4 regions of the Desulfitobacterium hafniense DCB-2 genome follow, and region 1 is predicted to be linked to each of the others. Evidence: riboswitches for the same ligand, from Rfam matches in the RefSeq annotation. Region 1 holds a riboswitch; each other region holds the start of a gene.

Region 1 (4,154 bases):
ATCCCGTATGGGTCACCAAAATCCGGGCGATTAGCTCAGCTGGGAGAGCGCCTGCCTTACAAGCAGGATGTCGGCAGTTCGATCCTGTCATCGCCCACCAAAATAAGGCCCCGTGGTGTAGTGGTTAACATGCCTGCCTGTCACGCAGGAGATCGTCGGTTCAAGTCCGATCGGGGTCGCCATTTCAACTTTATAGCACAACACATGTGGGTAGATGGCCGAGTGGTTAAAGGCGGCAGACTGTAAATCTGTTCCGAAAGGTACGGTGGTTCGAATCCATCTCTACCCACCACTAAACATCGCGGAGTGGAGCAGTGGTAGCTCGTCGGGCTCATAACCCGAAGGTCGTCGGTTCAAATCCGGCCTCCGCAACCAAGCTTTAAATCAGCAGCAGTTGATTTAAATAGAAAATAGGGATGTCGCCAAGCGGTAAGGCACCAGACTTTGACTCTGGCATTCGTAGGTTCGAATCCTGCCATCCCTGCCATTTATGAGCCATTAGCTCAGTCGGTAGAGCACCTGACTTTTAATCAGGGTGTCCCGCGTTCGAGTCGCGGATGGCTCACCATTTTCTTTAGAGCATGTCAGGGACATGCGGGTGTAACTCAGTGGTAGAGTGTCACCTTGCCAAGGTGAAAGTCGCGAGTTCGAATCTCGTCACCCGCTCCAAACAATGCGCTCGTAGCTCAGCTGGATAGAGCGTCTGACTACGAATCAGAAGGCCAGGGGTTCGAATCCCTTCGAGCGCACCATTTAAATCAGAAGAGATCCTCGATGCCGTTATAGCTCAGTTGGTAGAGCGCATCCTTGGTAAGGATGAGGTCACCGGTTCAAATCCGGTTAACGGCTCCATAAACAATGCGGGAGTGGCGGAACTGGCAGACGCGCACGTTTGAGGGGCGTGTGGGTAACACCGTATGGGTTCAAGTCCCATCTTCCGCACCAAAAAGCAGGGTTACGGAGAAGTACTCAAGTGGCTGAAGAGGACGGTTTGCTAAACCGTTAGAGTGGGTAACTGCTGCGAGGGTTCGAATCCCTCCTTCTCCGCCAGTAATAAATCAATATTCCTCGATAGCTCAATGGTGGAGCAACCGGCTGTTAACCGGTAGGTTGCAGGTTCGAGTCCTGCTCGGGGAGCCATGGCAGGGTAGCCAAGTGGTCTAAGGCAAGTGGTTCATACCCGCTCATTCGAGAGTTCAAATCTCTCCCCTGCTACCACACCTGCGGGTGTAGCTCAATGGTAGAGCACTAGCCTTCCAAGCTAGCTACGTGGGTTCGATTCCCATCACCCGCTCCATAGTTAAAACGAACCGTACTGATGCCAGTACGGTTTTTTGCTGCTTATTTTCAGGATTTGCCTTTTTTCAGGTTTAGCGGCGGGACCGGGCTTCAACCAGTACGCATTCATGAGCAATCAGCTGCATTTGGTTTGCGCGCCCTTTCATCAAGGCTTCATCGCTTTCGGCGCCAGGCTGCATCCAGACCCTTTTGATACCTAATTGGGCACATTGGTCAATAATTTGTTCCGATATCTGAGGAGGGACGATGAGGCTGACCACATCAGGGCGAACGGGCAAGGCGCTTAAAGAGGGGAAACAAGGCTCTCCGTCCAGCTCAGAGAGTTTGGGATTAATGGGATACACCGTATAGCCGCATTGTTTGAGTTTATGGTAGACCTTTGTGCCAAATTTGGTCGGATCTTTAGAGACTCCGACTACTGCCCAGATCTCCTGGTCTAAGAACTCTTGAATATCGTTTTGCATGGTTTTCTCCTTAGCTTAATTTTCATTGATTAAAATCCTCGGGATTAATATCACCATTTTGAACGTTTTTAAAATGCTCCCAACCTTAAATAAAATAAGTATTTATTTCTAATATAATTATATACAATTTGGCTGAAAAATTGCTATAATGTTCTTGAAATTAAATATTGAGAATTGAGTTGATTCTTCGCAAGAGGAATCATAAGGGAAGTCAGTTGAAGCTGACGCGGTGCCCGCCACTGTAAAAGGGAGTTAACCTACAATGATGTCACTGGATTACTGTCTGGGAAGACGTAGGTTAATGATGAACTTGAGCCAGGAAACCTGCTCATATTCTCGATTCAAGGAACCTACGGGATGTTAGGGAGGTGGATATCGGTGTTCAAGATAGTTTTATCTGATACAGGATAGCAAACCCTTCCGTAAGGAAGGGTTATTTTTCTTGCGGCGAAAACGCTTTTTCGATAGGTATTATTGAGTTTATTCTACAGATGATTGTTCGTATCAAAAATTAAGGAGTGGGGAGTATGAACAAACGTATACAGCTCTTTATTGGTTTAGTCTTGATGATGTTTTTTATTCCTTATAAAGCATCGGCTATGCATATTATGGAAGGTTTTTTACAGCCGGGGTGGGCCATTGCCTGGGGAGCTTTAGCAATACCCTTTGTCGTGTTGGGTATCTTTTCGATTAAGAAAACCATTTCTCTTAATCCACGCTTGAAGATTCTTTTAGCTATGGCCGGGGCTTTTGTTTTTGTGCTTTCTGCTCTTAAATTACCCTCGGTTACCGGGAGCTGTTCCCATCCAACCGGAGTAGGCTTTGGTGCCATCCTATTTGGCCCCACAGCTATGGCAGTTATCGGCGTTATTGTCCTTTTGTTTCAGGCCTTGCTGCTGGCCCACGGCGGATTGACCACCTTAGGCGCCAATACCTTTTCTATGGCAGTGGTTGGTCCCTTTGTAGCCTTTGGCGTGTATAAACTGGTACAAAAATTTAAAGGACCACAATGGTTAGGTGTATTTCTGGCCGCGTCCTTAGGCGATTTGGCCACCTATGTCATGACTTCCATTCAATTGGCCCTTGCCTTCCCTTCGGAAGTGGGCGGTTTTGCTGCTTCTCTTACTAAATTTGCCAGTATCTTTGCTGTGACTCAGATACCCTTAGCGATCAGTGAGGGGATTCTGACTGTCATCATCTTCAACGCACTGGCCAGCTATGGAAAAAGTGAGCTGCAAGATCTCAAGCTGTTAACAAAGGAGGTATAACAATGGCTAATTCAGGTGTAGAACAAACAAAACGATCCACTTTTAAGGTTAATGTGTTGTTATTCCTGCTTGTAGTGGCTATAACCGTTATTCCCTTAGTTCTTGTCCAGGACGCTGAATTCGGCGGGGCGGATGGTTTGGCCGAGGAAGAGATCCTGAATATTCAGGAGGATTATGAGCCTTGGTTTTCCCCCTTCTTTGAGCCGGCCAGCGGGGAAATCGAGAGCCTGCTCTTTGCCCTTCAAGCAGGCCTGGGAGCGGGAGTCATCGGTTTTGGCTTAGGTTATTATAAGGGCCGGAGTAAACACGATTAAACAACTTGGAACCCTATGGAACAGGAAACCGGCAAATGAATAAGTGCACACTGAAAGGGTAAAGGAGGCTGCAAAGATATGCTGAATACGGATACTTATGCCTATGCTTCTCGACTTAAAACGATTGATCCTATGCAAAAATTCATCGTTGCCTTCTTGACCCTGGGAGTGTGTCTGTGGGCCGATCAATTGTTTGTTTCTATAGCCGTGATTATGTTCATGAGTGGAGTTGCCATATTCTTCGGAGGGGCACCTCTCTCTGTATGGCTAAAATTGATGATCATTCCTATGTCGTTTTTAATGATCGGTATTTTTACAATTGCCGTTAATATTTCTCGTGATGTTTACAGCTTTTTATGGGCCTATTCCATAGCAGGCTATTGGGTAGGCATTTCAGAAAATGGGATACGGGAAGGGGTTAATCTCTTTTTTCGGGTGCTCGGCTCTGTATCCTGCCTCTATTTTCTATCCCTAAGCACTCCCATGGTGGATTTGCTGTCCGTATTGAGGAGGCTCAGGCTGCCCAAACTTATGGTGGAAATGATGGGACTTATTTATCGTTTTATCTTCGTGCTTTTAGAGACTGCTGGCACCATGCTGACTGCTCAAAACTCCCGGCTGGGCTATGTCAATCTTAAAACCGGGTATCGCTCAATGGGGAGTTTGGTATCTGTCCTGTTCATTCGTGCTTATAAACGCTCTAATGAGCTGTATACTTCTTTAGAGGCCCGAGGATATGACGGAGAGATCAAGGTTCTGGAGGAAAGCTATGAGAATAATAGAAATTTAGTGCTTCTGGCCGTAGTGAT
Region 2 (4,154 bases), 2.5 Mb from region 1:
TTTCGGTGCCCTGTCCGGTGTGGTGGGAACCGCCGCCAGCTCTGCGGTGCCTAAGTTGCCCACAGGACCGGCCATTGTGGTGTGCGCCAGCCTCCTCGTTGTGCTCAGTGTTCTGTTTGCCCCGGGAAGAGGTATTCTGCACAGGGTGTACCGGCACAGGAAGAATAAGCTGATGCTGAAACTGGAAGGGAGTGGGCCTGATGTCCCCACAATTTGAAATACAACTGATTGCCGTCATTGTGGCGGTGGCCTGCGCCCTGCCCGGTGTCTTTCTGGTGCTGCGGAAAATGGCCATGATGTCGGATTCCATCACCCATACGATTCTGCTGGGCATTGTGCTGGCCTTCTTTGTCACTCATGATCTTTCTTCCTCCTTTCTGATCGCCGGTGCCGCATTAATGGGGGTCGTCACCGTGTGGCTGACGGAAATGCTGGGGCGTACGCGGCTTTTGGCGGAAGATGCAGCCATCGGTATTGTGTTCCCCTTCCTCTTTTCCATAGCCATTATCTTGATTACGCGCTATGCGGGTTCGGTGCATTTGGACACTGACTCGGTACTGCTGGGAGAGCTGGCCTTTGCTCCCTTTGACCGCATGATCGTGGGGGGAGTGGATCTGGGCGCGAAAGCCATTCATACCACAGGGATTCTTTTGCTTATTAACCTGGCGGTGATCATCATCTTCTTCAAGGAGCTGAAACTTGCCACCTTCGATCCCATGCTGGCCTCTGTGTTGGGTTTTGCGCCGACCCTGGTCCATTACGGTCTGATGACCCTGGTTTCGCTTACCACAGTGGGGGCTTTTCAGGCGGTGGGCTCCATTTTGGTGGTAGCGTTTATGATTGGCCCGCCGGTCACGGCCTATCTGCTTACCGATGATTTAAAGCGGATGTTGATTTTAAGCGGGGTGATCGGGGCCATCAACGGCTTATTAGGCTATCGGGCGGCAGCCCTGCTGGACGTATCCATCGCCGGCTGTATGGCCATGATGACGGGAATTTCTTTCTTGCTGGTCTTTATCTTTGCTCCCGGCCGGGGGCTTGTGAGCACGCTGAGCAGACGCCGCAGTCAAAAAATAGGCTTTGCCAAAATGATACTTTTGCTCCATCTTTATCACCACGAGGAAAGTGAAGCAAACCTTGCTGAGATACAAAGTTATTTGCGCCTGGATGGGGAGCTTACGAAAAATCTGATCGCCCTTTTGCAAAAGGAAGGGTGTATTGAGTTAAACAACAGCGTGATCAAGCTGACTGAACAGGGGCGCCTGACCAGCCTGCGCAGCTATGAGACCTTGCTTTCAGGCTAAGCTGTCAAGAAAAGAGGGATATCCCTGTGAAGGAGGTATCCATTTTTTTTGTTTCAGATTCAGTTATTCTGAAGAAGGTAATTCTGAAGAATTCTAAAGATTCGCTGAAATACATTGTAATTGGGCAAGAAATTTCTTATTCTATCTATAATTTCATATGGGGATGAGTACGATTTTTCAGAGGAAAAACCGTAAGGGAAGTCAGTCAAAGCTGACGCGGTGCCCGCCACTGTAGAAGGGAGTTAACTCACCATAAGGTCACTGGATAGTTATATCCGGGAAGACGGGAGTTAATGAGGAACTTAAGCCAGGAGACCTGCTCATGCCCCGGATTCAAAACAACCTACGGGATGTTAGGGAGGTGGATATCGTGTTCAGAACACTATTATTAAATACAGGATAGAAAGCCCTTCCGTTTGGAAAGGGTTTTTTTGTTTTGGGTCAATGATTTTGGGTCAATGATTCTGAAGAATTCTAAAGATTAGCTGAAAGAAATTGAAATTATACAAGAGTTTTTTTATAGTTAGAGGCAGCTAACTTACTTGAGCATACCTAAATTGCCGGGAGGAAGAGGAGCTTCCCCGCTCATGAGCAAAGGTGCAGGTAAGGGAGTTTAACTATTTTTATGGAGGTAGAAAAGATGAACAAGCCCAAGTTACATTTGCTTCGGAAGCGGTTCGCTCCCCTGCTGATTCTGGTTGTCGTTCTTTTGGTTGGCCTGCCTGGGTGCAGTCCTTCCCCGACGACTTCAAAGGCGCCGGAGGAAGGGAAGAAGGAGGAGCTGGTCCTGGCTGTGGGAATGGCCGATTATGGGATGTTCGATCCCAAAAAGACCTGGGGTGCCATCGGGCAAATCCGCTTAACCCACAGTTCACTGCTTAAAGCCACGAAGGACTTAACTTTTGTCGGCGATCTGGCCAAATCCTTTGAGACGAGTAAAGACGGCTATACCTGGACCTTCAAAATCCGCAATGATGCCAAATTTTCCAACGGCGACCCGGTTACCATAGAGGATGTCCTGTTTACCTATGAAATGCTGAAAGAAGACGGCATCGCCTTTGACCTTTCCTTTGTCGATAAAATGGAGATTAGCGGCAAGGATACCATCGTGTTTACTTTGCAAGAGCCGCGTTCCACATTTGTCAGTCAGCTTTCCGAAATCGGCATTGTGCCCAAACATATTTATGATGACAATTATTCCAAAAACCCCATTGGCTCCGGACCCTATCAGGTAACCCAGTATAATGACGGCGAACAAATCATCATGGACTATAACCCTTATTGGTATGGTGAGGAGCCTCAATTCAAGAAACTCACCTTCCTGCTGCTGGGGGAAGATGCCGCTTTTGCAGCGGCCAAGGCCGGTCAAGTTGATATTTGTTACATTCCTCCCAAATTTGCCGGACAAACCCTGCCGGGAATGACCTTACACGTTCTGGAGAGCGTTGATTCCAGAGGAATTAGTCTTCCTGTCCTGCCCAGCGGCGGAACCGGGTATATCAACGCCAACGAGGTCAAAGTCGGCAATGATATTACCTCTCATTTGGCCATCCGTCAAGCATTGAACATTGGGTTAAGCCGTCAGGGAATTATTGATGTGACCATGGACGGATACGGAAAGGCTGCCTATTCCATTGTGGATGGCACACCCTGGTTTAATGAAAAAACGGTCATTGAGGATGGCCGGGTTGAAGAGGCCAAGCAATTGCTGGCAGATGCCGGGTGGGCCGATACCAACAAGGATGGCATTGTCGAGAAGGATGGGCTGAAGGCCGAATTTGATTTATATTTTCCTTCCAGTGACCAGCTGCGCGGTGACATCGCCCTGGCTGTTGCCGATCAGGCCCTTGGTCTGGGTATTAAGATCAATATCATCGGTGCTACCTGGGATGAAATATTTATCCAGGGCAAGGCCAATGCCTGCCTATGGGGAGGCGGCCGACTTCACCCCCATCAATTGTATACTATGTATTCATCTCAGGTGATCAATACCGGGTACAATAACATGCCTTCTTATATCAATCCCACTTCTGATGACTATATAAAGAAAGCTTTGTACGCCAGCACTCAGGAAGAAGCCAATCAATACTGGAAACTGGCCCAATGGGATGGGAAAACCGGTTTCAGCCCCCTTGGTGACGCTCCCATCGTTTGGCTGGCCCGTGTCGACCATCTGTACCTTGTCAATGATCAGGTGAATATCGGCAACCAACTCATGCATTCCCATGGCTATGAATTTGGACTGTTTGGCAATATCACGGAGTGGTCGATCAACCCTTAAAGCCAATCAAGCTGAACGCTCTATCAGAACAGGTGCGTCTGAAACGCCTGCCCGAAGCATTGGCGTTTTGAACGCACCTGTTTGAATGGGGCCGCTCTATAAACGGGAGGTGCTGTGTTATGTCTCAAAAAATCCTCAGGCGCTTTCTGCGCATGATTACCCTGATGCTGGGCTTATCCATCCTGACCTTCTGGTTAATCCATTTGTCTCCGATTGATCCTGTCAATGCCTATGCGATCAGTGATACCTCTATGTCACAGGAACAGCTGGAAAAGCTGAAGGAATACTGGGGGGTTAACAAATCCCCTGTGGAACAATATTTTTCCTGGGCAGGGGCCTTGCTGCAGGGTGATTTTGGTATGTCCAAGCTGTATAGAGTCCCCGTTATGGACATTATTAAAAGCAGAGCCATGACATCTTTTGCGCTCATGGGAACAGCATGGCTCTTGTCCGGTGTTTTCGGCTATCTGCTGGGAGCGGTGGCCGCCATGAGAAGAGGGAAGCTGCTGGATCGCTTTATTAAATGGTACAGTTATATTCTGGTTTCCATACCCACCTTTTTGCTGGCT
Region 3 (4,154 bases), 2.4 Mb from region 1:
TGATTCCTGCGATCCGGATGCAGGAGTCCATCATTAAAGCGTCCCTTTCTCACCGATGGAGGAGTCAAGGCAATTCAGGTGTTTAATCCGATCCCGGACTTCGGCTTTTTTGGCGTCGTTAAAGCGATCCAAGGTTCCCACCAGATAGCCGGTGATACGGCGGATGCGCTCAAAGGGAGCAGTGCTTTCTTCGCGGCCGCAGCGGGGGCATTCGTTGCCGATGATTCCTGTATATCCGCAGACGGGATCCCGATCCACAGGATGATTGACAGCACCGAAGCCGATGCCGGATTCTTTCATGCAACGGACAATTTTCTCAAAAGCCTCCAAGTTTTGAGTGGGATCGCCATCAACCTCCACATAAGTGATATGGCCGGCGTTGGTCAGCTCATGGTAGGGGGCTTCAATCGTGATTTTGTGAAAGGCGCTGATCGGGAAGCTGACGGGGATATGGAAGCTGTTGGTGTAGTATTCTTTGTCTGTGATACCGGGGATGCTGCCGAAAAGCTCCCGGTCCATTTTGATGAAGCGGCCGGAGAGGCCCTCGGCAGGAGTGGCCAAGAGAGAGAAATTCAGCCCGTATTCCCGTCCTGCTTCATCCATGCGCCGGCGCAGTTGCTGAACAATCTCCAGTCCCAGCTCCCGTGCCTCTTCCGATTCCCCGTGATGCTGCCCGGTTAAGACCATAAGGCATTCAGCCAGTCCGATAAAGCCCATGGAAAGGGTGCCGTGCTTCAGCACTTCGCGAATTTCATCATCCCAGCCCAGTTGGTCGGAATCCAGCCAGATTCCCTGTCCCATCAGGAAGGGGAAGTTCTTGACTTTTTTACGGGCTTGAATTTCAAAACGTTCCAGGAGCTGATTGATAACCAGGTCGATTTTCTCATCCAGCATGGCGAAGAATTCGGTGCGGCTTTGGTGGCTTTTGATGGCAAGACGGGGGAGGTTAATGGTGGTGAAGCTGAGATTTCCCCGTCCAAAGATGGTTTCCCGGGAAGGGTCGTAAATATTGCCGATCACCCTGGTGCGGCAGCCCATGTAGGCAATTTCCGTCTCAGGCCTGCCGGGGACATAGTATTGCAGGTTAAAGGGAGCATCAATAAAGGAGAAGTTGGGGAAAAGTCTTTTGGCACTGACCCGGCAAGCCAGCTGGAATAAATCGTAGTTAGGATCACTGGGATTATAATTAACCCCTTCTTTCACTTTGAAGATATGGATAGGGAAGATGGGGGTTTCGCCGTTGCCCAGACCTGCTTCGGTGGCCAGGAGCAGGTTTTTGACCACCATACGGCCTTCCGGGGTGGTGTCCGTGCCGTAATTGAGGGAGCTGAAGGGAATTTGGGCTCCGGCACGGCTGTGCATGGTATTGAGGTTATGGACCAAAGCTTCCATAGCCTGATAGGTTTTTTTATCCGTCTCGGCAAGAGCTTTTTTGACGGCAAACTCCTGAGCTTTGCGGATGGTAGGCATGTCCAGCTTAAGATTAGGCAGGGTTTGAAGCAGTGCGGCTTCCTGCTCAAAATAATCCGGGTCAGAGGAAAGGGTAGGTGTATGCCCTTGGTTGGCAAGGGCTGAGAATACATCCTTGAGATGGGCTTCCAGCTCTTCCTGATCCACATCCTGATGGATTAAAAGCTCGCAGGCTTTAAGCAGGTTCTGTCTATAAAGCTTAATATAGGTTTTGGCTACTCCCGGCGCCATACCGTAATCAAAATTAGGAATGCTTTGGCCGCCGTGTTGATCGTTTTGGTTGGACTGAATAGCGATACAAGCCAAAGCACTGTAGCTCTGGATATCATTGGGTTCTCTTAAGAAGCCGTGGCCGGTCCCAAAGCCTTCTTTGAAAAGTTTAATAATATCGATCTGGCAGCAGGTAGTGGTGAGGGTGAGAAAATCCATATCATGGATGTGAATATCTCCTTCTTTGTGGGCTTTGGAGTGTTCGGGCTTTAAGACAAACATCTCATTAAACTGTTTAGCTCCTTCGGAGCCGTAGCGCAGCATGGTGCCCATGGCGGTATCTCCGTCAATGTTGGCATTTTCCCGCTTCATATCATTATCTTTGGCTTCTTTAAAAGTCAGCTCCTCATAGACCTTCATAAGCCGGGTATCCATTTCCCGGACACGGGTCCGTTCCGCCCGATAGAGAATGAATTCCTTGGCTGTGCGGGCGTGGCCTCTTTCGATCAGGATCTTTTCCACAGCATCCTGAATTTCTTCCACAGAGGGGACTTTTTTATGTAGGTTAACCTCAAGGTAGTTGACCACTTCTTCCGCAAGAAGGAGAGAGGATTGATAGTCCTTGCCTCCTGTGGCACTGGCTGCCTTAAAGATAGCGTTGGCTATTTTTTCAATGTTAAAAGGAGCTTCCCGTCCGTCGCGCTTGCGAATCTTAGTAATCAAATACAATCTACCTCTTTTCTCAATCTGATCTCTTATCATCGTTCAGGGACTCATGATGACATCCGAAACAAAAACTTCCCGACAGAGATGCCGAGAAGCTAAAAACAACATGCCGTTAGCAGCCCAACATACTCTATCCTCCGTAGAGTTGGTGGTATACACATAGGCAGGTCTTCTGACTTAGGATCATCTATACTTCTTACCTTCCCGAAACCCTTTCAGTGGTAATGCCAAGAAGTATATTTCCCTTACAGCGGCGGGACCGTGCCGGCCTCTAACCGGCTTCCCTTTTCAACTGTGGTTGTACAGTCACCTATGAGATTCCTTATTAATGAACCAGTCTCATTATACATCAAAATCTCGTTGAACACCATATATAGATGAAAGTTTATAAAAAAACACTATATATAGGGGTGTGCAACCGAAAACCAGTTGAGCTAAGACTGATAAAATCATATCTTAAAAGCAAGGGGACTGTCAACGATCTAAATCACATTATCTAATTACATGAGCCAAATTATATGATCTGAATTATATTACCGAAATTACATTATCTCACCATGATATTCCTGCAGGGATTTAACCACGGTTTTATTGGCTGCCGCCTCCTGAGATGCGGCAATTCCTTTGGCGCTGGCTAAGGCGGCCGGGGTGGTGGTGATATAAGGGATCTTATACTTAATGGCGGTCTTGCGGATGTAGGAATCATCTTTGAGGCTGCGTTTGCCGATGGGGGTGTTAATGACCAATTGGATCTCGCCGTTCATAATACCATCAGTGATATTGGGACGGCCTTCCTCAATTTTATGGATGAATTCGGCGTCAATGCTATGATCCTGAAGGAATTTCCGGGTCCCCTGAGTGGCTTTGATCTTAAAGCCCAGCTTGAGGAATTCCTGGGCGATTTCGATGACCCCTGAAGAGCGGTCCTGTTCGGCAATGCTCATAAGGACGGTTCCGCTGAAGGGCAGGGAGGAGTGGGTTGCTTCCTGAGCCTTGAAATAGGCCAGGCCGAAGGAATTGGCCATGCCCAAAACCTCTCCGGTGGAACGCATTTCCGGGCCGAGGACGGGATCTACTTCAGGGAATTTGTCAAAGGGGAAGACCGCTTCTTTGACGCCGTAATGGGAGATCTGAGCAGGCTTGAAGTTGGTTGCGATATCGTTCTTTTGCCCGGTATAATCAGCCAGTATCAACTCCGTGGCCAGCCTGGCCATGGGGGTGTTGCAGATTTTGGAGACCAGGGGTACGGTGCGGGAAGCTCTGGGATTGGCCTCTAAGACGTAGACCTTATCCTCGGCGATGGCGTACTGGATATTCATAAGCCCTACCACATGGAGTTCCTGGGCAATCCGCTGGGTATAATCGATAATGGTGCGCAAATGGCGGTCGGCAATGGTCAGGGGAGGAATGACGCAGGCACTGTCTCCGGAATGGATCCCCGCCAGCTCGATGTGCTCCATAACGGCAGGGACGAAGGCATGAGTACCGTCTGAGACGGCATCGGCTTCTGCTTCGATGGCATTCTCCAGGAATTTATCGATAAGAATGGGGCGTTCCGGGGTGATGTCCACGGCGGCGGCCACATATTCCCGCAGCTGTTCTTCATCAAAGACAATTTCCATGCCCCGGCCTCCCAGGACATAGGAGGGACGAACCATGACGGGATAACCGATCATCTCCGCCGCTGCCAAAGCTTCCTCCAGAGTGCTGGCCATACCTGCCTGGGGCATGGGGATAGCCAGTTTCTC
Region 4 (4,154 bases), 710 kb from region 1:
GCCTTATACTATACATTTTCCAAGAGGCGGGGGCTTGGGCGCAAGAAAAAAGCCGGCCCCCTAAGCCGGCTATCCAAAACTATTGCTGAGCGGCCAACCCTTCCCTGGCCACCAGAAAATCCACAAACTGACGGGCGGTTCTCCCTGAGCGGGCATTATGATTCATCACCCAGCGCAGCGCCTGCTGTCTTAACTCCTCCTTGGGAAGTGTCAGCCCTTCCTGAGTTGCTAACTCCTCCACAATCTTCAGATAGCCTTCCTGGTCCGGTGTGGGGAAGGTGACCGTAATGCCGAAGCGGTCGGATAAGGACAATTTTTCCTCCATGTTGTCCCGCCGGTGGACTTCCTCGACTTGCCGTTCGCCGAAGGTTTCTCTGATCAAATGACGCCGGTTGGAGGTGGCATAGATCAGCACGTTTTGGGGCTTCCCTTCCAGCCCTCCCTCCAGCAGGGTCTTCAGATTCTTATAATCACTTTCCGTGTCTTCAAAAGAAAGATCGTCAATAAACAGAATGAACTTCAAAGGCTGCTTGGCCAGGAGCCGAATAATCTTGGGGTAGTCATGCAAGTCTGTTTTCGATAATTCCACCAGGCGCAGTCCCTGTTCACCATATTCCTGCACTAAAGCTTTCACCAAGGAAGATTTCCCAGTCCCACGGTTGCCATAGAGAATCACATTATTAGCCGGAAGGCCTTTCAGGAAAAATTCCGTATTCTGGAGGATGATTCCCTGCTCCCGTTCCTGATTAATCAACTTGCTGATGCGCATGGGCTCAGGGTGTACCCCTTCCAGCCTTTCCGCACGGCCCCGCCATTTGAGAGCCATGCACCGGCCGAACAATCCGGTACCCATGGTTTGATAATAAGCAAGCAGCGCATCCACCATTTCCTCTGACCTTCCCCGAAGCAGACTCTGCTTCAACTTTTTCTGAGAGGAAAGGAGATAGTTTTCAGCCCGATTCTCTTCTTTTGCATAAGTTTCTTTTTCCCTATCCATATCCGGAAGACTCAGCCAACCAGGCCAGCTTTCCGGGCTCAATGGTTCCTCCAGCCAGAGGCCCGGTTCTTCCGCCCCTTGCTCTGCACACCGTGCCTTGACAGCCCCTTTAATATCTTCCGCCTTCAGCCCGGCAAGCTCCCGCAAATAGAGCAGCTCCCGCCCGGCCAGTCGGCGCAGCCCGGCGGGAACCCGGTCCTTTCCCTGTTGAGCCGTTTGCCTGGCCAGCTCATTGTCATCCTGAAGCATACGCTCCCAAAGATAATCAGGCCAATGAGCCTGAGTCGCCAAGGAGCAGAAATGATGATAATCTTTATAAATTGCCATCAGATCAAACTCCCTGCTCCCTATCCCCTGGAGCAGTTTTTGGAAAGAAACTGCCACCGGATCCCCTATGATGCCTCGGAAAACAACCATTCCGTCAAAAAGAAGGGATAACCGGGTAATTTTCGTCCTATTCACATTATGCACATCCTTGTTTTCTTCTTGTGTTCTAGTACAATTCTTAGTACTATCTTAAATCCTGCAATTCTTTAAGTAAAGGGTTGACAAAATCTTCTTCTTTGCTATTCTATAATTAGTTAAAAAAAGTCCATTCTTTGGTGCCCCCAAGGGGAGAATAGGGAAACCGGTGCGATTCCGGTGCGGACCCACCACTGTGTAGGATGAGCCTGAACCATAACCACCGGCCAGACCGGGAAGGGGTAGCGGCGTTTGAATCCAAGCCAGGAGACCTGCCAGGAATGAAGAAAGCCTTTCCATGGGTGCTATGGAAAGCAGCGGCGACGAAGGCAAAGTCCCGACCACTTATGAAGTGGCGGGACTTTATTTTTTTTAAAGGAGAGGAATACAGATGAGTAAAACCGAATTAGAACAGGACAAGCTAGTGGATGACTTCTTAAGACAGGAAAACCTGAGTGACGCTTCCCTGGAGGAATGTGAAACCGCCTTAGACCATCTTATCCAGGGAATACACGGTCTTGACGAACAGGTCATGGCCGCTGTACAAACCCGTTTAGATTCCTTAACCAAACCCCAAGGCAGTTTAGGAGTCCTGGAAGCCCTCGCCAAACAATTGGGCGGGATTCAAGGTCAGCCTTGGCCGGAAGTACAAAAAAAGGCCATTCTCGTCATGGCCGGAGACCACGGCGTGGTGGCGGAAGGGGTCAGTGCCTTCCCTCAGGAAGTAACCCCGCAAATGTTCTATAATTTCCTGGGCGGCGGGGCAGGGATCAATGTCCTGGCCCGTCATGCCGGCGCCGAAGTGATCTGCACCGATGTGGGCATGGCTTTCCCGCTGGATCCGCCCGAGCTTATGGCTCACCGCATCATGAACGGAACCCATAACATGGCCCAGGGACCGGCTATGAGCCGTAAAGAAGCTCTGCTCTCCCTGCTGACCGGAGCTAAAATCGCCCGCCAGGCTATCGATTCCGGAGTGAATGTCCTGGCCACAGGGGAAGTGGGCATCGGCAATACCACCCCCAGTACAGCCATTATTTCTCTCTTGACAGGTTTGCCGCCCCAGGAGGTTACCGGAAGGGGCACCGGTCTGGATGATGAAGGACTCATCCGCAAGCAAAACGTCATCGCCCGTTCTATCGCCATCAATCAGCCCGATCCTAAGGATGGAGTGGATATCCTCAGCAAAATAGGGGGCTTGGAGATCGGTGCCCTGGCCGGGGCAATTCTGACCGCAGCCTATTCCCGTGTCCCCATCCTTTTAGATGGGGTCATCTCCACTGCCGCTGCTCTCATCGCTGTCCGCATCTGCCCTACGGCCCGCTTCTTCCTGATTCCCTCCCATTCTTCTGCGGAGATCGGCCATCGAGCCGCCCTGGAACAACTGGAGCTAAAACCCATCATGCATCTGGATTTCCGCTTGGGAGAGGGAACCGGAGCCGCTATCGCTTTCCATCTTCTGGATGCCTCCATCCGCATTCTCAACGAGATGGCTACTTTTGAATCCGCAGGAGTCAGCGGTAAAAACTAAGCAATCACCGGAGGTAATTATGTCAGATTTTGTGCTCATAACCGGTGGAGCCCGCAGTGGCAAAAGCCGCTTTGCCGAGCTCCTGGCCGCTCATCCCGGCCTGCCTGTCACCTACATCGCCACGGCCCAGGTCTATGATGAAGAAATGGCTTTGCGTGTCAAAAAACATCAGGACCAGCGCCCTGCCCATTGGGGCTTAGTGGAAGAACCCCTTGCCCTCTCCTCTGTGTTGGAACGCCATGCTCAGAACAAAGGGGTCCTTTTGGTGGATTGTGTAACCCTGTGGCTGACCAATCTCCTCCTTGCCCACTATCCAGCAGAAGATCATCTGACTGAGCAGGAGTATACCCGGGCCCTCCATAGGCTGGAGCAGAAGATTCTCGAACAGGTCCGCATTGTCGCCCGTATAGCCCGGGATATTACCCCTCAGGTGATTATGGTCACCAATGAAGTGGGAGATGGTATCGTCCCGGATAATCCCCTTTCCAGGATTTACCGGGATCTGGCCGGCAGGGCCAACCAGATCCTGGGACAGAGCGCCCAGCAGGTCTATTCCGTGGTCGCCGGCTATCCGACGGAGATCAAAGCTGCCGGTCAGGCCTTACTGGATTCCTTGCGGCGAGAGGATGCCTAGCATGCGCAAATTATGGATCGCCCTGACCTTCCTGACCCGAATACCACTCCCTCAGCCGGAGCAGGTGACCTCGGAAGAATTCACCCAAAGTCAGCATTATTATCCTTTGGTGGGCCTGATTCTGGGCGGAGCCTTATGGTTGGCCTTAACCCTGCTCCTTCCTCACTACCCGCCCCTGGTTACGGCTGCCTTGCTGCTTGCCCTGGAACTTATTCTCACCGGGGGAATTCACCTTGATGGCTTGATGGATAGTATGGACGGCTTGCTTTCAGCGCGGACACCTGAACGCATGCTGGAGATTATGAAAGACAGCCATGTGGGAGCTTTCGGTGCGTTGAGCGCCATGGTATACCTGCTGCTCAAATTCAGTCTTTTGGCCGGGCTCCTCGCCCTCTCTTCCCCTTTAGTTCCTTACCTGGTTCTTTTCATGCCCATCCTCTCCCGCTGGATTTTTCTGATTGGGGTTCATTATTTCCCCTATGCCCGGGCCCAGGGATTTGGCCAGGGATTTCATGAAACCTCCCGCCAAA

The links. A riboswitch is a leader RNA that binds a small molecule or an ion and turns the genes downstream of it on or off. The one in region 1 is predicted to bind cobalamin.
Region 2: linked by a shared signal. The riboswitch ahead of DHAF_RS00190 (ABC transporter substrate-binding protein) and the one ahead of DHAF_RS13040 (energy-coupling factor ABC transporter permease) in region 1 are both predicted to bind cobalamin.
Region 3: linked by a shared signal. The riboswitch ahead of DHAF_RS01830 (anaerobic ribonucleoside triphosphate reductase) and the one ahead of DHAF_RS13040 (energy-coupling factor ABC transporter permease) in region 1 are both predicted to bind cobalamin.
Region 4: linked by a shared signal. The riboswitch ahead of cobT (nicotinate-nucleotide--dimethylbenzimidazole phosphoribosyltransferase) and the one ahead of DHAF_RS13040 (energy-coupling factor ABC transporter permease) in region 1 are both predicted to bind cobalamin.

The regions. Positions count from the first base shown of each region.
Region 1 is NC_011830.1:2,800,685-2,804,838, forward strand. It holds tRNA gene DHAF_RS12960 (tRNA-Glu) at 1-18, shown strand, start outside; tRNA gene DHAF_RS12965 (tRNA-Val) at 25-100, shown strand; tRNA gene DHAF_RS12970 (tRNA-Asp) at 107-182, shown strand; tRNA gene DHAF_RS12975 (tRNA-Tyr) at 209-292, shown strand; tRNA gene DHAF_RS12980 (tRNA-Met) at 301-375, shown strand; tRNA gene DHAF_RS12985 (tRNA-Gln) at 413-487, shown strand; tRNA gene DHAF_RS12990 (tRNA-Lys) at 493-568, shown strand; tRNA gene DHAF_RS12995 (tRNA-Gly) at 595-669, shown strand; tRNA gene DHAF_RS13000 (tRNA-Arg) at 676-752, shown strand; tRNA gene DHAF_RS13005 (tRNA-Thr) at 777-852, shown strand; tRNA gene DHAF_RS13010 (tRNA-Leu) at 861-945, shown strand; tRNA gene DHAF_RS13015 (tRNA-Ser) at 960-1,050, shown strand; tRNA gene DHAF_RS13020 (tRNA-Asn) at 1,066-1,140, shown strand; tRNA gene DHAF_RS13025 (tRNA-Ile) at 1,142-1,218, shown strand; tRNA gene DHAF_RS13030 (tRNA-Gly) at 1,224-1,297, shown strand; gene DHAF_RS13035 (CoA-binding protein) at 1,371-1,763, opposite strand; cobalamin riboswitch at 1,923-2,110, shown strand; gene DHAF_RS13040 (energy-coupling factor ABC transporter permease) at 2,291-3,031, shown strand; gene DHAF_RS13045 (energy-coupling factor ABC transporter substrate-binding protein) at 3,034-3,345, shown strand; gene cbiQ (cobalt ECF transporter T component CbiQ) at 3,424-4,154, shown strand, end outside.
Region 2 is NC_011830.1:30,942-35,095, forward strand. It holds gene DHAF_RS00180 (metal ABC transporter permease) at 1-217, shown strand, start outside; gene DHAF_RS00185 (metal ABC transporter permease) at 201-1,304, shown strand; cobalamin riboswitch at 1,453-1,642, shown strand; gene DHAF_RS00190 (ABC transporter substrate-binding protein) at 1,945-3,585, shown strand; gene DHAF_RS00195 (ABC transporter permease) at 3,705-4,154, shown strand, end outside.
Region 3 is NC_011830.1:386,209-390,362, forward strand. It holds gene nrdG (anaerobic ribonucleoside-triphosphate reductase activating protein) at 1-34, opposite strand, end outside; gene DHAF_RS01830 (anaerobic ribonucleoside triphosphate reductase) at 34-2,403, opposite strand; cobalamin riboswitch at 2,552-2,735, opposite strand; gene carB (carbamoyl-phosphate synthase large subunit) at 2,949-4,154, opposite strand, start outside.
Region 4 is NC_011830.1:3,513,585-3,517,738, forward strand. It holds gene DHAF_RS16385 (ATP-binding protein) at 80-1,459, opposite strand; cobalamin riboswitch at 1,580-1,753, shown strand; gene cobT (nicotinate-nucleotide--dimethylbenzimidazole phosphoribosyltransferase) at 1,851-2,990, shown strand; gene cobU (bifunctional adenosylcobinamide kinase/adenosylcobinamide-phosphate guanylyltransferase) at 3,010-3,624, shown strand; gene cobS (adenosylcobinamide-GDP ribazoletransferase) at 3,617-4,154, shown strand, end outside.